DNA from 2 places in the Gordonia sp. VNK21 genome. Region 2 is predicted to be linked to the other one. Evidence: riboswitches for the same ligand, from Rfam matches in the RefSeq annotation. Region 2 holds a riboswitch; the other holds the start of a gene.
What was found. Region 2 has a riboswitch for cobalamin ahead of metE (5-methyltetrahydropteroyltriglutamate--homocysteine S-methyltransferase). Riboswitches for the same ligand answer to the same signal wherever they lie in the genome.
Positions count from the first base shown of each region.

Region 1: another riboswitch for cobalamin. It lies ahead of ACJMNC_RS10650 (cobaltochelatase subunit CobN); the one in region 2 lies ahead of metE (5-methyltetrahydropteroyltriglutamate--homocysteine S-methyltransferase).

Region 1 covers NZ_JBJURU010000008.1:152,284-156,007, reverse strand. The annotation lists gene ACJMNC_RS10650 (cobaltochelatase subunit CobN) at 1-2,237, opposite strand, end outside; cobalamin riboswitch at 2,274-2,408, opposite strand; gene ACJMNC_RS10645 (DUF6319 family protein) at 2,415-3,158, shown strand; gene cobG (precorrin-3B synthase) at 3,155-3,724, shown strand, end outside.
Region 2 covers NZ_JBJURU010000007.1:119,737-123,460, reverse strand. The annotation lists gene metE (5-methyltetrahydropteroyltriglutamate--homocysteine S-methyltransferase) at 1-1,475, opposite strand, end outside; cobalamin riboswitch at 1,600-1,820, opposite strand; gene ACJMNC_RS09475 (NTP transferase domain-containing protein) at 1,994-2,566, shown strand; gene ACJMNC_RS09470 (carboxyl transferase domain-containing protein) at 2,602-3,724, opposite strand, start outside.

The sequences.
Region 1 (3,724 bases), on a different contig from region 2:
GCCTGATCGGACCAGCCGCCGTCCGCGCACCGGGTGACCAGCTCGCGGGCGATCGCCTCGATACGGTCCACCTCGCCGCGCGCCGAGCCGTTCTCCACCAGGCCGAGGGCCTCACGCAGGCCGGGCAGGGTCTGCGCGCCGCCCCACAGCTGGCGGGCCCGGAGCATGGCCAGCACCAGGTCCACCTCCATCTGCGGGTCCGGGGCCTGCCCCAGCACGTGCAGCCCGTCGCGGATGGCGGCGTCCTTGATCTCGCACAACCAGCCGTCGACGTGCAGCAGCATGTCGTCGAAGACCTCTTCGTCGGGACGCTCGGTCAGGCCCAGGTCGTGGTCCATCTTGGCCGCGGTGAGCAGCGTCCAGATCTGCTGCCGGATGGCCGGCAGCTTGGCCGGGTCGAGGGCCGAGATGTTGGCGTGCTCGTCGAGCAGCTGCTCGAGCCGGTTGATGTCGCCGTAGCTCTCGGCGCGCGCCATCGGCGGAATCAGATGGTCGACGAGTACCGCATGCGCCCGCCGTTTGGCCTGGGTGCCTTCGCCCGGATCATTGACCAGGAACGGGTAGATCAGCGGCAGATCGCCGAGTGCCGCGTCGGTGCCGCAGTCGGCGGACATCCCCAGGGTCTTACCCGGCAGCCATTCGAGGTTGCCGTGTTTGCCGATGTGCACGATCGCGTCGGCGCCGAAGCCCCAGCCGTCGGTGTCGGTGCGTGAGGCCAGCCAGCGGTAGCTCGCCAGGTAGTGGTGGCTCGGCGGCAGATCGGGGTCGTGGTAGATCGCCACCGGGTTCTCGCCGAAGCCGCGCGGCGGCTGCACCAGCAGGACGACGTTGCCGAAGGTCATGGCGGCGATGACGATCTCGCCGGCCGGATCGGCGCTGCGGTCCACGAACAGCTCCCCCGGCGGCGGGCCCCAGTGCTCGACGACGTCCTCGCGCAGCTGCTGCGGCAGCCGGTCGAACCAGGCGGTGTAGTCGGCGGCGCCCACCCGGATCGGGTTGGCGGCCAGGGCCTCTTCGGTCAGCCAGTCCTGGTCCTGCCCGCCGGCGTCGATCAGCGCGTGCATCAGCGCATCCGGATCGTCGTCGTCCGGGGTCTCGCCGAGACCGGCGATCGCGCCGGGTTCGCCGATGTCGTAGCCGGCCGCCCGCAGCGCCCGCAGCAGATGCACCAGCGACCGCGGGGTGTCCAGGCCGACGGCGTTGCCGATCCGGGCGTGTTTGGTGGGATAGGCCGACAGCAGCAGCGCCAGCCGCTTCTCCGGCGGCGCGATGTGCCGTAACCGGGCGTGCGCGAGTGCGATCCCGGCGACCCGGGCGCAGCGTTCGCGGTCCGGTGCGTAATACGGCAGACCGTTCTCGTCGAACTCCTTGAACGAGAAGGGCACGGTGATGATGCGGCCGTCGAACTCGGGCACCGCCACCTGGGAAGCCACGTCCAGCGGAGACATGCCGTCGTCGCTGGCCGCCCAGTCCTCCCGCGATCCGGTCAGGCACAGTCCCTGCAGGATCGGGATGTCCAGGGCGGCAAGACGTTCGACGTTCCAGGCCTCGTCGTCGCCGCCGGCGCCCGCGGTGGCCGGCGTGGTGCCGCCGGCGGCCAGCACCGTGACGATCAGCGCGTCGTAACCGCCGAGGTGCTCGATCAGCTCGTCCGGCGCGGCGCGCAGTGAGGCGCAGAAGACGCCTTCGGCGCGGCCGCCGGCCGTCTCGATCGCATCGCAGAGAGCGGCGACGTAGTCGGTGTTGCCGGCCAGGTGCTGGGCGCGGTAGTAGAGCACCCCGATCCGCGGCCGGTCCTCGGCCGGGGCCGCCGGGCGATCGAGCAGCCCCCAGGCCGGCGTCTGCACCGGCGGCTCGAAACCGAGCCCGGTGAGCAGCACCGTGTCGGAGAGGAAGTTGTGCACCGCGAGCAGGTTGTCCCGTCCGCCGGCCACGAAATAGCTGTGCGCCTGGGCCGCGACCCCGGCGGGCACCGTCGACAGCGCCATCAGATCCGGGTCCGGGTTGAGTTCACCGGAGAGCACCACCACCGGCGCCGGACCGGCCAGCACCGCCTCGAGGCCCTCCTCCCAGGCTCGCTTGCCGCCCAGGATACGCACCACCACCAGGTCGGCGTCGGCGATCAGGCCGGGCACCTCGTCGAGCAGCAGCCGGGCGGGATTGGCGACGGTGTAGTCGGCGCCGCTGGTGGCGGCGGTACGCAGATCGGTGTCCGAGGTGGACAGCAGGGTGATCACGGCGATACTCGGCTCTCTGCCGGGGATGCGCGCCCGGCGTGGTCGGTGGTGATCGGCGGGTCTGGCTCCGGGCTCCGCGAGGGAGGCCCACACAGTGGCGCGACCGCGCCGGAATCGCACCGGCTTCCGCGTCGATCTTCTCGGCGATCAGCTTAGGCGATGTGGGAAAATCGGGACATGCCCCCACGCCGCCGCTCCCCGCACGCACCGTCGCTCACTCCCGAGGATCTCGCCGCGCTCACCGAAGCCGTGGCTCAGGGCCGCCGGGCCACCGTCTATCTGCGGGAGGGCACCCCGAGTCTGGGGCTCGAACCGGGCAGCTCGGCCCGGGTGATCTCGGTGTCGGGAACCACGCTGCTGCTCAAACCGCGTGGGGTGAACGACGAGCTGCCGTTCGAGGCCGACGAGGTGCGGATGACCCGCACCGCCCCTGAACCGCCGGCGAGGAGTCCGAAGAAGAAGGCGGCCCCGACGAAGACGGCGGCTCCGAAGAAGTCTGCGGCCCCGAAGAAGACACCGAGTCCGACGAAGACTGCGGCCCCGAAAGCCGCGGCCCCGAAAACTGCGGCCCCGAAGACCGCCGCGGCACCGGTCCGGGCCGCGAAGCCGCCGGCACGCCCGGCCGCCGGTGGCCGGCGCGCCCCCTCGGCGGTCACGGTCACGATCTTCGGTTCGTCGGACAACCAGTGGTCGGTGGCGGTCGGCCGGGGCGGGCGCAAACCGCCGCGGTCCCGGCCGGTGACCCCTGAGGCGGTGGACGCGGCGCTGGCGGCGCTCGGCGACGACGCCGCCTTAGCGGCCGGTTCGGCGGTGCTCAACCATGCCCGCGAGGCGGCGCAGCGGCGCGTCGAGGAGCTCGCCGCCGAACTCGAGGCCGCCCGCCGGACCCTCTACGAGCTCGGCGGGGAGCCGTCGTCGTGACCGCCGCCCCCGACCGCTGCCCGGGCGTCTTCCGGACGCACACCGCCGCCGACGGCGAGCTGGCGCGGATCCGGGTGCCCGGCGGGGTGATCGACGCGCCCGCACTCGAGGCCCTCGCCGGCGCGGCCGAGGAGTTCGGCGACGGCGCCGTGGAGATCACGGTGCGCGGCAATCTGCAGGTGCGGGGAATCGCCGCCGATGCGGTGCCGGCGTTCGCCGCGGCGATGAGCGCGGCCGGTCTGACCGCCGACGCCGAGCACGACCGGGTGCGCAATGTGGCGCTCTCGCCGCTGACCGGCCGGGTCGGCGGCCTGGCCGACCTGCGCGGTATCGCGCGGGAGCTGGACCGGTCCCTTCGCGGCGACACCGGCATCGTCGGCCTGTCCGGACGGTTCTGGTTCGGGCTCGACGACGGCCGCGGCGACGTCCTGTCCCGGCGCCCGGATGTCACCGCGCTCGCCGTGGACGGGCAGACCGCGGTCCTGGTGATCGACGGGCAGCAGGCCGGCCCCGCCCGGCCGCTGGCCGCGCTGCCCGAGATCATGCCGGCCCTGGCCCGGACCTTC
Region 2 (3,724 bases):
AAGTACTGCACCATGTCGTTGCGCTCGGGTTCGCCGTGCACCAGCACGTCCAGTTCCAGCTCCTCCTGGAGCTTGATCACCGACGCGATCTCGGCCTCCATCGCGGTCCGGTAGGCCTCGCCGTCGATCTCGCCCTTGCGCAGCGCCTGCCGGGCCTTGCGGATGTCGACGGTCTGCGGGAACGAGCCGATGGTGGTGGTCGGCAGCTGCGGCAGCCCCAGCGAGGCCTGCTGGCTCTCCCGGCGTCCGGCCGCCTCCGGGCGGGCGAAGTCGGCCGGGGTCAGCGCGGCGAGCCGATCCCGCACGGCCGCGACGTGCACGCGCGGATCGGTGGTCCGGCTCGCCAGCGCATCGCGGGCGGCGTCGAAGGCCTTGGCCTGGTAGGCCCGGCCGTGCTCGAGGGCCCGGGAGAGGGCCACGACCTCGGCGAACTTCTCCGAGGCGAAGGCGAGCCAGCCGCGCAGCGCGTCGTCGAGGTCGGTCTCCGGCTCAAGCGAATAGGGCACGTGCAGGGTCGAACACGAGGTGGACACCGCCAGGGCGCCGACCGCGCCGGACAGGCCGGTAAGGGTCTCGAGGGCGGCGTCGAGATCGGTACGCCAGATGTTGCGGCCGTCCACCACCCCGGCGACGACCAGCTTCTCGCCCAGACCGGCGGCGGCGACGGTCTCGGCCGAGCCGTAGACCAGGTCCACGCCGACGGCCTCGACACCGGTCCGGCCGAGCGCGGCCAGGGCCTCGCGGGCATCGCCGAAGTAGGTCTGCACCAGCAGTTCCGGACGCTCCGGGACGGCCGAGAGCTCGGTGTAGATGCGCTCGGCGAGGTCCGGCAGACCGTCATGGGCGTCGGTGACCAGGATCGGCTCGTCGATCTGCACCCACTGAGCGCCGGCCTGCTTCAGGGCGCCGAGCAGCTCGCGGTAGAGCGGCAGCAGCTCGTCGATCCGGGTCAGCGGATCGGCGCCGCCGCCGACGGCCTTCGACAGTCCGAGGAAGGTGATCGGCCCGATCACCACCGGCCGTGCCGGGATGCCCTGCGCGGTGGCCTCGGCGAGCTCGCCGAGCACCTTGTCCGGGTGGAGGGAGAAGACGGTGTCCGGGCCGATCTCCGGCACCAGGTAGTGGTAGTTGGTGTCGAACCACTTGGTCATCTCGAGGGGGGTGACGCCGTCACCGCCGCGCGCGGCGGCGAAGTAGCGGTCGAGGTCGTCGTCGATGCCGGCCACCCGCGGCGGGAGCGCGCCCAGCAGGGCGGCGGTGTCGAGCATCTGGTCGTAGTACGAGAAGGTGTTGACCGGAATGGAGTCCAGTCCGGCGGTGAGCAGCTCCTGCCAGCCGGTGCGGCGGATCCGGGCGGCGACCTCCTCGAGCGCGGTGCGGTCGATGCGGCCGGCCCAGTAACCTTCGACGGCCCTCTTCAGTTCCCGGTAGGCGCCGATGCGCGCAATACCCGGGACAGTGGCGGAAAAACGCATTGTCAGTTCTCTCCTGCAAACAGTGGTGATGACCACCGCCCTCACAGGGGATGTCGAGGAGCCCGTTCGACGTGTACAGCCCTTCGACATCGCCCATTCCACGAGGCGGACAGTCACCGGACGCGGCGCATCCGGTACGACAGGCAGGTCTTCGGGCTCACCGGCGCGCACCGAACTGGTGCTCCTACTGGCCGTCGCTTCCCAGGAGTCCAGAGGCTTCCGGCTCCCAGTGCTGGTGACGGCGATCGTTCCGGTATACCGCTGCGGGTCAGCTCCGGATTCTCACCGGATTCCCTCTCGCCGATGCCGCCGCCGCAGGCGGCGACCCGGCTCGGTGCCCGGCACGCACTGAAGGGGCTCCTTGAATGTGCGCGCACCGGGCGAAACCAATCGCGACCCCGAGTGTAATGGTCTGCCGCCCCGGCGGGCACATCGCGCCCGCCGGTGGGTTTAACTCTTGCCCCGGACGCGCCGCGGCGTACCGTCTGCGCAGGCTTCGGCGTAGGGTCGGAAGCGGTATGAGACTGAACGGCACGACGGCGTCCGGTGACCGGATCGAACCGATCGCCGGCATCGTGCTGGTCGCCCGCGGCGACGAGAGCGCCGCGCCCGTCGACGACGAGGTCCCGCAGAACGAACGCCTGAGGATCCTGCTCGACGATCTCTCGGCCGGCGGTTGCGACGAGTTGTACGTGGTCCTCGGTTCCCGGCTGGTGGTGCCGCCGACCGACTCGTCGACCACCTTCTATCTGCCCGGCTGGTTCGAGGCGCTCGACGAATCCGTCGGTGCGGCCATCGACTTCGCCCGCAGCCGGCCGGATCTGGCCGGGGTGCTGCTGCAGACGGTGGACGCCCCGGTGCTCGGCGAGGTGGGGGTGCGACGGGTGCTCGCCGCCGCCGGCGGCAGCCGGGACACGATGGCCCGGGCCACCTGGAACGGCCGGCCCTCCCAGCCGGTGTACGTGGGCGCAGGCATGCTCGCTCAGGCCGCCGAGCTGGTGGCGCAGGCCGGCGGCGCCGTGGCATACCTGGACCACAACGCCGCCGCCCTCGCGCAGGTGGACTGCAGCGACCTCACCTCCACCCCCTGACCGCCCGGTCCGGCACGATCAGGGGATGAGGCGGGTCAGGCGGTGTGGTTCTCGATCGCCTCGATGATGCGGGGCCGGAGCTCGGCGGCGCTGATGATGGCGTCGGCGGAACCGACCTTCACCGCGCGCTCGATGCTGTGCACCGCGTCGAATTCGGCGGCCACCTCGGCGAGCTTCTCGGCGCGGACCGTGGCCCGCATCTCCTCGAGCTCGGCGGAGATGTCGTTGAACTCGGTGTCCGAGGCGGTCTCGAGCCGGGTCTGCAGCGCCTGGATCCGCGGATCGTTCTCCGTGCGGGTGCGGACGTCGCCGGCGAAGACGACGGCCGCGGCGGGCGCGCCGCCGAGCACCGAGGCGAACGAGCCCTCGATGGCCAGCACCGTCATATTCGGGTTCAGGGCCTTGGAGAAGACCACGAATGCGCCGCCGTGGTACCGGGAGATCACCGTGAAGACGATCGGGCCGTCGAAGTTGATGATGGCCCGGCCGATCTCGGCGCCGTACTCGAGCTGCAGCTTGCGCAGCGACTCGGGAGAGCCGTCGAAGCCGGACAGATTGGCCAGCACCACCACCGGGCGGTTGCCGCTCGCCGCATTGATCGCCCGGGCCGCCTTCTTCGACGACTGCGGGAACAGGGTGCCGGCGCTGAAGGTGTCCGGACCGTCGGCCGGCACGAAGCCGCGCCGGGGAACCGGTGTGGACTCGATCCCGATCAGGGTCACCGGATGCCCGCCCAGATGCGCGTCCTGGACGACGACGGTCTCGGCGTCGGCCATCCCGGCCCACCGCTCGAGCGCCGCCTGATCCTGGTCGAGCACGGCGTTCATCACCGAGCGGATGGCGAACGGCTTCTTGCGATCCGGGTTGGCGGTCGCCGAGAAGATCTCGCCGACGGTGGCGAACTCGCTGCCCTCGAGCTCGTGCGGGTAGTCCGAGATGTCGCGGTCGGCCGGGTCGGCGGTGGCCGCGGTCCGCGGACCGGACTCGCCGGGCAGCACGTAGGTGTGCTCGTAGTGGCTCATCACCACACCGATCGCCGCCGTCAGGTTGGGCGCCCAGTACTGCGCCTCGCCGTTCGGGCCCATCACCCGGTCGTGGCCGCCGATCCCGAAGTTGTCCTCGGCCGAGACGCCGCCGGAGAAGTCCAGCGCGTTCTTG